DNA from 3 places in the Effusibacillus sp. SKA8 genome. Region 1 is predicted to be linked to each of the others. Evidence: riboswitches for the same ligand, from Rfam matches in the RefSeq annotation. Region 1 holds a riboswitch; each other region holds the start of a gene.

Region 1 (4,067 bases):
AAGAGTGAAGCGTTCAAAGGCCTGATCCTGCAGACAGACGAGGGCGACCGTTTCTCCCTCGTGTACTACGGGAGCTGCCAGCATCGGCAGACCAGGTACGAGCGCTTTGTTCACAAAAAGCCGGTGGGTGCGAACCACATCCGCCAACTCCGGAACGTCGCTCAACCGTAGCGAACGCGGGAAGTGCGAGTCAGAATCGTTCGAACGGAGCAGCAAGCGCAAATAACCTGTGCGTGAGATGGCGTAAATGGCGATCTTCTTCGTCTCCATCAAGTCCTCCAGCACTTTGATAGCGGCGCCGAGTACCTGTTCCGGCTCCAGGCTCTCCAGTTCGGCCACGATCGACTGAATGCGCCCCAGGCTGTCCCTGTTTGCCAGCACCTGCCGCTGCAGCGCTTCCTTGGCGCTTCGGGTGTCTCTGTACACGTCCATCAGCAGCTTGTAACGCTGTTTTTCCAGCATTAAATCGTTTTGCGCCTGGGTCAATTCCCGTTTCTTCTTGTCCATGACAGAACCTACGGAAAAACCGAAAAACAGATATAAGGGCGATATGAACAAAAACTCCGGATCGTACAACAACGACGCCCAGTCCCGACCGTCCGCCAGACTGTCCGTCACATACATGACGATAACCGCCAGCGACGCCAAAAACGACTGGCGTGTGCCGTAGATTACCCCCATCAACAGAATGTAGAACAGGGGGAGGTCAAATGCAGTTTGGTGAACAAAACCGGTATCGTGCCGGGACAGGGCAAACACAACGGCAAAGGCGAGCGCATTTTCTACATACGGGCGAACGATGGTCATCCATCGGGGCTTCCGCGAAACGGCACGAACCTCTTCCCGGGTTGCGGCCACTTCCTGCTGCGAAAGCCATTGGAAGGTGTAGAACAGTCCTTCCTGAAGCGAGTAAAGGGGCACCCAGTCGAAATCCTGTTTCAGCCGGCTGTTGTCCAAGCATGAGCGGACAATTTCTCCCGGCCGGCGCTCCAGATACGTGATGCCTTCCACCGGCGAAAACGTGCGAATCGCCTCAATCAAGTCGTTTACGCTGGTTTCCCTGCCCGTCGAAACATTATAGATCCCGGTGGCGTCGCTTGTCGCGCCCCGGTAGATAGCATCGGCGACATCATCAACGTAGATAAAATCACGTGTCTGCGTTCCATCTCCGTAGACTGTCAGCGGTTTTCCTTCGCGAACTTGGTTCAGAAAAACGGAGATGACCCCACCTTCCCCGGTCTGGCGTTGCCGCGGTCCATACACGTTTGCAAACCGCAGGCAAAGGGTGTCGAGGTGATAAATCTCGCGCCATTTTTCGCAGTACAACTCGCCCAGCCACTTGTTGATACCGTATGGCGACAACGGGTTGCACGGATCTTCCTCTGTTACCGGGATTCGCCCCGGCTCCCCGTATACCGCTGCAGAGGAGGCAAAGACAAACTTCTTTACACCGTTCAACCTTGCGCAGTACAGCATGTTGACCAGACCAAGTATGTTCGTTTCCGTGTCTGCGCGAGGACGTTCCATGGACGTGACAACGTCGGTTTGAGCGGCCAGATGAACGACGACGTCGAAACCGACACTGCGGAACACTTCCTCGCAAGCAGGGTCTTTCACGTTATACCGGTATGATTTGTGCGGAACCGTTACATTTCCCCTTCTCCCCGAAGAGAGATTGTCGATAACGTAAACCTGATGGCCTTCTTTGTAAAACCGTTCCACTACCGCGGAACCGATAAAGCCATATCCGCCCGTAACCAGTATGTTCATTTGTATACCTCCAGACCGCCGGAAACAACAAAATTGGATAGGATCTACCTGTACTTTTGTAAAGGTTTTTTTGTTTCTTCTAGGCAAGGAAGAATTGCTGAAATAGTCCGTCAAAATTCATGCAACGCTATCAATGTGCCCATAATTGTTCTCTTCTTCATAGGCGACTGTCGATAAATGACAGATCAATTTCCTCGATGGTGCATAGCGACTAAACAATTGCAAAAAACGCAATTTTTTCATCTGGTCGGTAGTTTCGATGTCGGGTTCCCAATCGGTTGAACTTCATTCAACTCCTTGTTTCCCCGTAAAAGTTTCAATATGACGCCTCCCCCTTGCCTGGATGTTCTTCCAAGACAAAAACCGACCAATATCCAAAGATATTGGTCGGTTGCGCTACTCACTCCCAACTGTCCAAGCGCCCAATTCCAGACAGTTTTTCATCGCTTCCAGATTAGATTATGCAAATGGAACGCTTCAGCGCTTCGGTTATACAACCATTTATACAATCAATCTTTTTTGTTATAATTTTACATTCAGAAGTGTTTCAAGTCAATATTGATTTGACCTATCTGATTTGACCTATCCCGAACAATTCACAAATCATTCATATTTGGTATTTTCCCCTTACGATTAACAGTGAAAAAAGAGTTTAGTCTGAATTCTTATCGCCTCATCCTCCGATATACCGCGAATGAATATACGAAAGGCGACACGAGCGAAAGCGCAAGGGCGATTCCAAACAGCCACGCAGCCGCCACTCCCGGCAAAAACGCGCAGACGATCGCAACCAGGCCTGTTGCCATCCAGACCGGCCCCGCCATCCGGTGCGTGCGTCTCCACACTTCTTCATCCGCCAACGTCCACGGAGTTCGAATTCCCATAAAATAATTGAAACGAATCCGGCCGAAATAATTACCCAGGATCAGGTACAGCACCCCGATGCCCAACAATGCAAACATCTGCATCTTGATTGGATAGCCCAAATTGTACGCCAATACGAAAGCAAGTCCTGCGCTGAGCAGCATAGTAACCGCAAAGCGGATTGTTTCAAACACGCCTGCAAATTTTTCGTAGTTTTCCCGTTTCGGATCGATAAAGCGCGCAACCTTGATAACAAACTGCAATCCCAACAACAGCAGCCCGTACATCAACAGAAACGTCAGCTTATTCTGGTAGCCATCCGGCTGTCCGTCAAGTCCGAAATGCACGGCCATGCTTTCGGGCAGCCGGTTATACAAGAAAACCGCCGCCACAATCGGCATCAACGCCACGATCGCAATCGCCAGATCCGCTTTTCCCCACTTATTTTTCAGGTTCGTCATGTTTTTCGCCCTCCTTCTTCTCCGTTCCCAGAATGTCCAGGAACCATCCGATCACTTCCTGCACCACCGTCGTGTTCAGCGAATACACAATGTTTTGCCCGCGCCGCTCATCCAGAACCAATTTTGCTTGCTTTAAAGAATTGAGGTGATGCGAGATGCTTGGCTTTGTCATCGAAAAATGGTCCGCAATCTCCCCCGCCGTCATGTCCCGCCCGCGCAGCAGCCGTATGATTTGCCGCCGGGTCGGATCGGACAACGCTTTGAACGTTTCGTTCATACAATCTCCTCTTTTAGATATTTAGATAATCATCTAAATATATCCTACACCCGTTTCCACATCATGTCAATCCACGTTTCCGGTTAACAAAAGACGGCCCATTGCGAAAACGGCCGTCCAGTTTCTTTTTGCTGTTGCTTCGGTTGACCGGAATGCATTCTCATTCCCTGCGGTCGTGATCAAAGCGGTCCCAGTTGTTCCCGGAATTTTCGTTTAATATGCCGTCTAACGCGTCATCCGGCTCCAACCCCATCCAATTCAAATTGTCTGTAAAATCGCGCGCATTCCGACGGTACGCTTCATTGCGGGTAAACCCGGTCGGGTTGCCGTAGAGATCGGCCGTCAAATAGCCTTCCAGATCTTCCACATAGCCTCTTCGCTCTTCACTGTCGATATACAGCAGTTCGGGGTCGGTGCCGTCCTCAAAATCAGATGCGTTTTCAGAAGTTCCGTACCGGGCGACATCCTGCCACGCGTCTTCCCCGTCGTAAGCGGATTGCGCAAACCGGTTGTCGTCGTTAAATACCCGCCCGTAGCCGGGAAATCCAAAATTCTCTTCCACCGGCCGGTTGCTTTCGATCTCGTGCTCCTCCGCCCCTTCCTGACAATCGATGCAGAATTCGGCCGCCGGTTCCGCCTGCAGGCGTTCAAACGGAATGTCCCGTCCGCAATGGGCGCATATGCCGTAAGTCCCG
Region 2 (4,067 bases), on a different contig from region 1:
ACGGTGTCGCCAGGTGAATCAAATCGGGTTGAAATTCGAGGAGTTGTTTTTCGATCTTCGCATAACGCGACAAGGGAATTCTGCATTCCGGATAGAGCGGAAACGGAACACTCGGCACGCGGCGAATGCGCTTCGAATCATCCGTTGCTTCCATGTCATCCGGCGCGAAGACAAGGTACGGAATCCTCTTTCTCTCCCAGTATCCGACCAGACGGCTAAGCGTCATCGCCACCCCGTTGATTTGAGGGGGAAACGTATCCGAAAAAAGGGCAACCCGCAAATAAAATCGACCTCCGAATCGAGAATTTTTGCCGCTACCGCAACATGCGCAGCGCCGTGTTTCGGTTGCGGTTTTCCAAAGCGATTTCCATGACCGCACCAGCCACTTCCATGGCGGCATCCGGACGTCTGATCGTCTCCATGCGCCTGATCATGTTTTCCCTGTCAGAACCGCTTTCCAACAAACCGCGCACCGCATCGGCAGCCTCTCTTGCAGTGCGGACCGTGACAGCGACTCCCAACTCCGACATCAATTGGCCGTTTCTCCACTCCTGCCCGTAAATCGGTGTGTACAACACCATCGGAAGTTTCATGGCAAGCGCTTCCGCTATCGTCAAGCCGCCCGGTTTGGTCACCAGCAGGTCGCTTACGGCCATCAAGCGGGGAATCTCGCGGATATACCCGAAGACTTTAAGGTTTTGCCGGCCGTGGTACCGGGAATGCAGCTCTCTCCGTAAAGGCTGGTTATAACCGCAAACGACAGTGATTTCACAGTCGATCAAATTGTCGTGCCCAGACTCGACAATTTGCCGAACGGTTTGCGGAACACCGATCCCCAATCCGCCGCCCATAACCAATACGCGTTTGTTTGGCGACGGGTTTGCAACGGCTTCCGCCAGCTCATACGCGAAAGCCCGCGAGATGGGGATGCCCGTTACGCGGATCTCCGAATCCCCATGCAGCCGCTTGCGGAGCTCACTGGCTGTCTCATTCACCGGAACGCAATAAAGATCGACCTCGGGATGCGCCCAATACCCGTGCATGTCAAAATCGGTCAAAACCGTGCACAGCGGCACGCGCAGCCCTTTGCGCTTCATCTCTCCGATCAGACAAGCGGGCAAAGGATGCGTGCATACGACAGCATCCGGGGTCAGCCGCCGCAGCCAAGCTCCCACATCCTTTTGCAGGATCCCGTGCACAATCGACCGGCTGATGCCGTTCATCTCCTTTTCCCTCTGCCATTCGTACCATTTCCCCCATAAACGGGGACGGCGGGCCAAGGTCTCCAAATACAACGCCCGCGTCACTTTCGCGGTCAGCGGCCGGAAGGTATCAAGCAAATTGAGCCTGGTCACGCGCACATCCCAGTACCGGGACAAAAGCGCCTCTTCAATCGCGGAAGCGGCCCGTTCGTGGCCCGCTCCGATCGCCTCGGACAGCAAAACGATATGCGGCAAGCGCACACCTCCTTCTCATTTGCAGTTTTAACGTATCAACAAAGTTTTAAGAATTCATAAAGGTTTCATGAAACCCTCATAAAGAATGCACAACATAAGGTGTATGGGAATGGATCCGTCGCAGAAAAAACCAAGAGGCCCTTCCGGGGAGAAGAACCTCTTGGTTTTGTGGGGGTAGGGGGATTCCAAAAGGGTCAATGAGGAAACCTTTTGTGGAATTGAGCAATGCACCGGAACAATCAGCAGCCTGGCTGTCCTAACTGTTTCCAGCCTTAGACCCATGGCTTTGCGTCCCTGTCTTTCGACCAGGTTTGCCCTTGATGATTGACTCATTCCTTGCTTTTATTTTACATGATTCGACTGGATCGTACATAGGGCCGTAGGACTATTTTTCGGGAAATTTTTCGCCTATTCGACAACTCTCGTCAACCCGGGGATAATTTTTATCGGATTTTTCCATCCGCGCAGATCAAATAGTGCAAAAGAACTATCCAATCCGGCCTCTTGCCAGATATTTTTAAGCAGTTCCGCATCAAAATCTTCGCCCGTTTCAATCAGTCGGACTCTGCCGTCCCGCTCCTGCATGCGGTTGACAATTTTTTGGGTCGCATCCCGGGAACCGGTGTCCACCACCACAATTCGCATGTCTTTTCTGTGCAAGAACGCTTTATATGCGATGACTCTGACGATTCCCTCAATATAAAATTCTCCGTCGCACACGATCAGCACCAATGTGATGCGGCGGTTGGACGAAACGCTTGCGCGGAGATACCGGATCAACCTCAACAGCCCGACGACAAAGCCATAGGTCGCCAACGCCCAAACGAAAAGGGCGAGCATAACTGACACCTCCCTTTGTGGTGTCAATATATGCTCGCCTTGCGACAGGCGTTCGTTCAGAGCCTTACCCAACCGCGTCTGGCAGCCGTGATCACCGCCTGTGTGCGGTCGTCCACTCCGAGTTTGCCGAGAATGGATGAAACATGATTTTTGACGGTTTTCTCCGATATGAACAGCGTTTCGCCGATGGTGCGGTTGCTTTTTCCTTCCGCCATCAAACGCAGGATTTCCATCTCGCGCTGGGTCAGCAGGTCCTGCCAGGAATCTCGCTCCACGGTTGCCGCGGTCTGCTCGTGCAAAACCTGGCCATCCGCCATCTTGTGGCTCAGGCGTTTAAACTCATTCAACAGTTTCGTCGTCACTTGCGGATGTATGAATGCCGTACCGTTCGCCACTTCCCGCACCGCTTGCACGAGAACTTCGGATTCGACATCTTTCAGCAAATATCCGTTTGCACCTGCCCGGATCGATTCGAATATGTAAGCTTCATCGTCATGGATGGACAGAATGAGCACTCTGACCCCCGGGTGCGCTTCTTTAATCAATTTTGTCGCTTCGACCCCGTTTTTTCCCGGCATGTTGATATCCATCAGGATCACATCCGGGGCCAAAGCGCCGGCAAGCGAAATCGCCTGGTTGCCGTCCATGGCTTCCCCAATAATCGCAAAATCGTCTTCCAGTTCGAAAATTCGCCTCAATCCCTGGCGAAAAAGCGTGTGATCGTCAGCAAGGACGATCTTGATCGGACTCTGAGGGCTCAACTTGATTTGCCTCCTTGTCAGATATCGGAAGAGTGATCATCACCTTGGTCCCCTCCCCGATTCGTGAACGGAACTTCACTTGGCCACCAAGCAGTTGGATCCTCTCCCGGATCCCCAACAACCCATAATGCCCCTGCTCGTTCCTGCCTCTCTCTTTCACGTCAAACCCTTTTCCGTCATCGACGATTTGTACGGTGATCACGGGACTGCTCATGTCCAACTTGACTGTGGCAAGGGTTGCTTTCGCATGTTTCCATATATTGTTAAGCGCCTCCTGCACGGAACGGAAGATGGCGACCTCAATCGGCCCCTGCAATCTCCGTTCCTGTCCGATCAACACGAAATCCGTCTGGATTCCGTGTTTCTCCTGGAACTTTGCAAGATAGCGGCGTAAGGTGGGAGCCAGCCCCAGGTCATCAAGTTCCATCGGCCGTAAGTCGAAGATAATCTGGCGAACTTCCGCCAGGCTGTCCCGGACCATCTGTTTTAATTCCCGCAATTCCGAACGGACACGTTCGATATCCCGGTCCAGGACCTTTTCGACAATTTCCGAGCGCAACACCACGTTCGCCATCATCTGCGCCGGACCGTCATGAATCTCCCTCGCCAACCGGCGGCGCTCTTCCTCCTGGGCCTGAATCACGCGGATGCCGAGATACTGTTTTTCTTCGACCGATTGGAGTACGGCTCCGATTTCTTTTTGTTCTCCCGACAGATAATTGAAAGCGACACTGAGCTGCGTGACAAGCTCTTCCGCTTTCGCCACCAATTCACCCAAGTTTTTGAGGCGCATCGACAGGTCATCCCGTTTGAGGCGCAATTGGGTCTCGCGTTCCCTGACAACAAGCAGTTCGGTCTGAATTTTGTGCGCCTCATCGTATACTTCCTTGATCTGTTCTTCCGTGTACTGACCAAAACTTCTGCTGACCAGCACCAAACGTTGCCGGGCTTTTCGCAACGCGCTTTCAAGCCGGTCGACTTCTTTGACAGTTTCAAACACTTGCATCTG
Region 3 (4,067 bases), on a different contig from region 1:
GTTTTATGACACGCCCGGACACGCGCGGCACCATTTTTCGATCTACGATCCGGTGTCGGAAGGCATCTTTACCGGAGATACGATCGGAATCCGCTATGTGAAACAATTTACAGGCTGGGATTTCGAACCGATCTATCCAAGCACCTCGCCGTCGGAATTCGACCGCGACGCGGTCTTCACATCGGCCGACAAACTGGAGAAACTCGGGGCAAAACGGATTTACCACAGCCATTTCGGAATGACGGAACCCGCATCGCTGGCTTTCGAAAGAACGCGCAAGACGGTTGCCGCCTTTGCCGACATCGCCCGTTCCTGTTTTACGCCCGGCATGGACTGGCAGGCAATCGCAGACAAACTGCGGGAGTACATCAAACGGGACATGGCCGAACAAGGGCACCCCGTTTCCGACATGAAGGCGTTGGAAATGGATCTCGAAGTGGATTCGAAAGGGCTTCTGTTTACGTTGGAGAAAGAGGCCCAGAAAAAATAAGCCCTTGCGAACGCCGGCGGCAAACACCATGAGACGAATTTATGTCGCGATATTTTTTGAGTTTTCCCCAAAATTTGAAGGAACGTTTTGGGAACGTTTGAGCGAGGAACGGATGTTCAAAAATTTTTCTCTCGCACTGCGTAAAAAAGCCTGAAGAAAATGATATTGCCCTTTCAGTTTATATTCCTTGCTTACATTTTCCGGTTGATCAAAAATCAGTTTCACCAATTCTCTGTATTGTTCCAAAGAGAGATCTTCCCAGCAAAAGCGAGTCGTGAAACGATCGGTTGATGTAGTGAAGACCATTCGTGCCGATAGCGGTGATGACTTTATTTCCGGGATATACACCGTACACCTGCTGTCCGAAAAGGGAACGGACAATTCAAATTGGGCGTTGGCTCCCGTTTCACTGATATCCCGTATATAGCCATTGTACGTAGTCTGATCAACCGTCAGTTTACATGGAAGTGTGACGGCAAAGCGTTCCGCTTTCCGGTATCGGGGTCTTTCCACACTAACAAAAACGCTTAAAATAATACCGCCCAAATTGTAGAGACACCAAAAAAGATTCAAGACGTCACCCGAAGAAATCACGTGACTGACAAGGTACAAATAGATAACCTTGGAGATCCCAAGCAAACTCAACAAAAACATTAGGGAATAAAACGCAAAAATTCCCCACTCTATATGTACTTTTGTGGAAATTACCCCCTTATTTGTGACACGAAATTTCTTAGAGGACTTTAACCCAAGGGTCTCTTTCATTGCTGAAATTGACAATTTGGGCGCCATTGCGGTTTCATACACATGGCTCCAATAGATGTTTCTTCGGCCAGCCGACAGAATTCGAAAAGTTAGAGCACTAGCGATCAGTTTAGGCAACCAAATGATGAGCAACATATGCATACTTGCCTGAAGGGATTGGATGTGAAAGACAAGGTATAAAATAGGAGCCAGAATATAGACAAGTTTTTGAACGCCAAAATACCAGTAGAGAATCCCGGAAAAATACAACAGGCGTTGCATGATGCTTAAACCCGGAATGGTCAAAGGATTCCACAGTTTGGCGGCTTGAATGTTTCCCCTGCACCAGCGGTCTCTTTGATGTAAAAGTTCGGAAAAACTTTCAGCAGATAGACCTTTTGCCAACACTTTTTTTACAAAAGCAGAACGATATCCTTTGGCTTGCAGTAACATGCCCGTAGCGACATCTTCCGTGATGCACCCGGTAGCAAATCCCCCAATGGATTCTAGCGCCTGACGGGAAAAAACAGTGTTGCTGCCCACATACATAGTTGCATTAAAACGATCTTTGCCCGCTTGCATTTCAAGCATGAAAAAATCCTGTTCGTTGGGGATTTGCCCGGAAGATGACAAATTGTGCTGGAAAGGGTCCGGATTAAAAAATGCTTGTGGAGCCTGAACAAAACCCATTTTCCTCTTACGAAAAAAACCGACCGTTTCCTGCAAGAAATTGGATTTCGGAACCATATCAGCATCAATTGTCGCAACCAATTCACCGGAAGATTGGGCTAGAGCGTAGTTTAGATTTCCTGCTTTTGCGTGTTTGTGTTCAGGACGAGCGATATAGATAATCCCAAGATCCGACGCAAGCTGTTTGACTTCTTTACGACCCCCATCATCAAGTACATAAATTTTGAGTTTCTCTTTGGGGTAATCCATATAGGTGCAAGCAACAAGCGTTCTTTTTAGAATGTCGATCGATTCGTTATATGTAGGGACAAATATATCCACGGTCGGAGTATATCCGTCTAATTCAGGAGTCTTCCGATTGAGAGGATTCCACATGGTGATGTAAAAAATCAACTGTTGAAAGTAGCCCACAAATTCCCAAAAGAAAAGCAACAAGGAAAAAAACAGGTTGATAAGCCCATCAAACACAAGAGTAAACAAAACACGCCATACCATGTATAGGGTTTCCAACAGGGCCGTATAAGACATCAATGCATGGCAGCTGATGACCTTCAAACGAGTCAAGACATACAAGAGAAAAACAATCGTGAGTTGAATGACCAGATAAAAATGACCGTAGTTGTCAAAAAAATAAATTACGTGAGAGAGCATACCCTTAACTCCTGATTGCCTTCGCCAGCATTTCGCGGCCATTTATAATAAAATTTGATGTTCCGCAAGACAAAAAACGACCAATATCCATAAGAGATATTGGCCGGTTGCGCTACTCGCTCCCAACTGTCCAAGCGCCCAATTCCGGACAGTTTTCATCGCTTCCAATTAGTCATTGTTCAGGTTTCACTTAAATTATTATGCGGGCAAAACATTTTTGTCAACTTCTCATTTGTCAACTTCTCAGCGCCAATCGGCTTCTCAGGATTCGGTCACAGCCCGCAAGCTTCGTGCAGCAGTTCAATGAGATGCACCGCTTTCATCCGGTTCTCCAGTCCCGCCCGCTGAATGCCCATGCGCATCTGCAGCAGACATCCCGGATTGGAAGTAACCACAATCGCGGCATCGGAGGCTTTGACAAACTCCATTTTCCGGTCCAGCACTTTCATGGAAGCATCGTATTCGACCAGACTGTAGATGCCGGCGGAACCGCAGCATTCGTCCGCCACAGGCAACTCCACATACCGGACCCCCGGAATGGAGCGCAAGAGTTCCCGCGGCTGGGCGGACACTTTTTGCACATTGCGAAGATGGCAGGAATCCTGATACGTAATCAGGTACGGCAGCTCCTTGCGAAACGGAAGGGGGCCCAGGTCCGCCAAGATCACGCTGATATCCCGGCTCTTCCGGGCAAACCGTTTCGCGCGTTCCGCCCATTCCGGATCGTCGGCCAGCAAATGACCGTATTCCGCCAACATCGCCCCGCAACCGCCCGCATTGTTTACATACCAATCCGCTCCGCTCGCTGCAAACGCTTCGATGTTCCGTTTTACCAATTCTTTCGCCAGTTCCACCTCTCCCGCATGCGCATGCAACGCGCCGCAACAGGTTTGCATTTTTGGAATGACGATCTGGCAACCGGCGGCAGCCAGCAGTTCGATACTTTTTCGGTTGGTGTCGAAAAACAGGGAATCCATCACACAACCGGCAAAAAAGGCCACTTTCGCTTTCGGGCGTCCCGCCGGCTGCAAAAGCGGCCTTTTCCCCAGATAGGAAACGGGCGGCGGGACATCGGGCAAAGCCCGCTCAAACTCGCCCAGATGAAACGGCAATTTCCGCGTGATCCGCAAAGCGCGGGCCGCCTTCCGCAATCCCGATTTTTGATACAGCCAGATCAGTCCGCCAACCGCTTTTAAACGTCCCGGATACGGGAACAATCTCTGAAACACAAACCGCCTGAATCCCTTGACCAAAGGGCTCCATTGTTTTTCGGCACGGATCGCCTGTTTCGCCCCTTCCAGAATGGTCCCGTACTTCACCCCGCTCGGGCAGACCGTTTCGCATGCCCGGCAGCCCAGACACAAATCGATCGGCCGGGCCAGATGTTCCGCGACCCCAATCTTTCCTTCCGCAGCCGCTTTGACCAAAGCAATCCGTCCGCGGGGGGACGCCGACTCCTTTTCCAGAACCCGATAGGTTGGACAGGCGGGGA

What was found. A riboswitch is a leader RNA that binds a small molecule or an ion and turns the genes downstream of it on or off. The one in region 1 is predicted to bind cyclic di-GMP.
Region 2: linked by a shared signal. The riboswitch ahead of AC4ED1_RS06745 (MGDG synthase family glycosyltransferase) and the one ahead of AC4ED1_RS08260 (NAD-dependent epimerase/dehydratase family protein) in region 1 are both predicted to bind cyclic di-GMP.
Region 3: linked by a shared signal. The riboswitch ahead of AC4ED1_RS07640 (glycosyltransferase) and the one ahead of AC4ED1_RS08260 (NAD-dependent epimerase/dehydratase family protein) in region 1 are both predicted to bind cyclic di-GMP.

Annotation. Positions count from the first base shown of each region.
Region 1 is NZ_JBZCSF010000008.1:34,378-38,444, reverse strand. Features, by position in the region: gene AC4ED1_RS08260 (NAD-dependent epimerase/dehydratase family protein) at 1-1,770, opposite strand, end outside; cyclic di-GMP riboswitch class II at 2,147-2,230, opposite strand; gene AC4ED1_RS08255 (SdpI family protein) at 2,436-3,095, opposite strand; gene AC4ED1_RS08250 (autorepressor SdpR family transcription factor) at 3,076-3,372, opposite strand; gene AC4ED1_RS08245 (TraR/DksA C4-type zinc finger protein) at 3,533-4,067, opposite strand, start outside.
Region 2 is NZ_JBZCSF010000006.1:50,993-55,059, forward strand. Features, by position in the region: gene AC4ED1_RS06740 (glycosyltransferase family 4 protein) at 1-400, opposite strand, end outside; gene AC4ED1_RS06745 (MGDG synthase family glycosyltransferase) at 315-1,457, opposite strand; cyclic di-GMP riboswitch class I at 1,696-1,783, opposite strand; gene AC4ED1_RS06750 (glycosyltransferase) at 1,866-2,297, opposite strand; gene AC4ED1_RS06755 (response regulator) at 2,354-3,058, opposite strand; gene AC4ED1_RS06760 (sensor histidine kinase) at 3,021-4,067, opposite strand, start outside.
Region 3 is NZ_JBZCSF010000007.1:59,494-63,560, forward strand. Features, by position in the region: gene AC4ED1_RS07635 (MBL fold metallo-hydrolase) at 1-490, shown strand, start outside; gene AC4ED1_RS07640 (glycosyltransferase) at 530-2,575, opposite strand; cyclic di-GMP riboswitch class II at 2,668-2,750, opposite strand; gene AC4ED1_RS07645 ((Fe-S)-binding protein) at 2,848-4,067, opposite strand, start outside.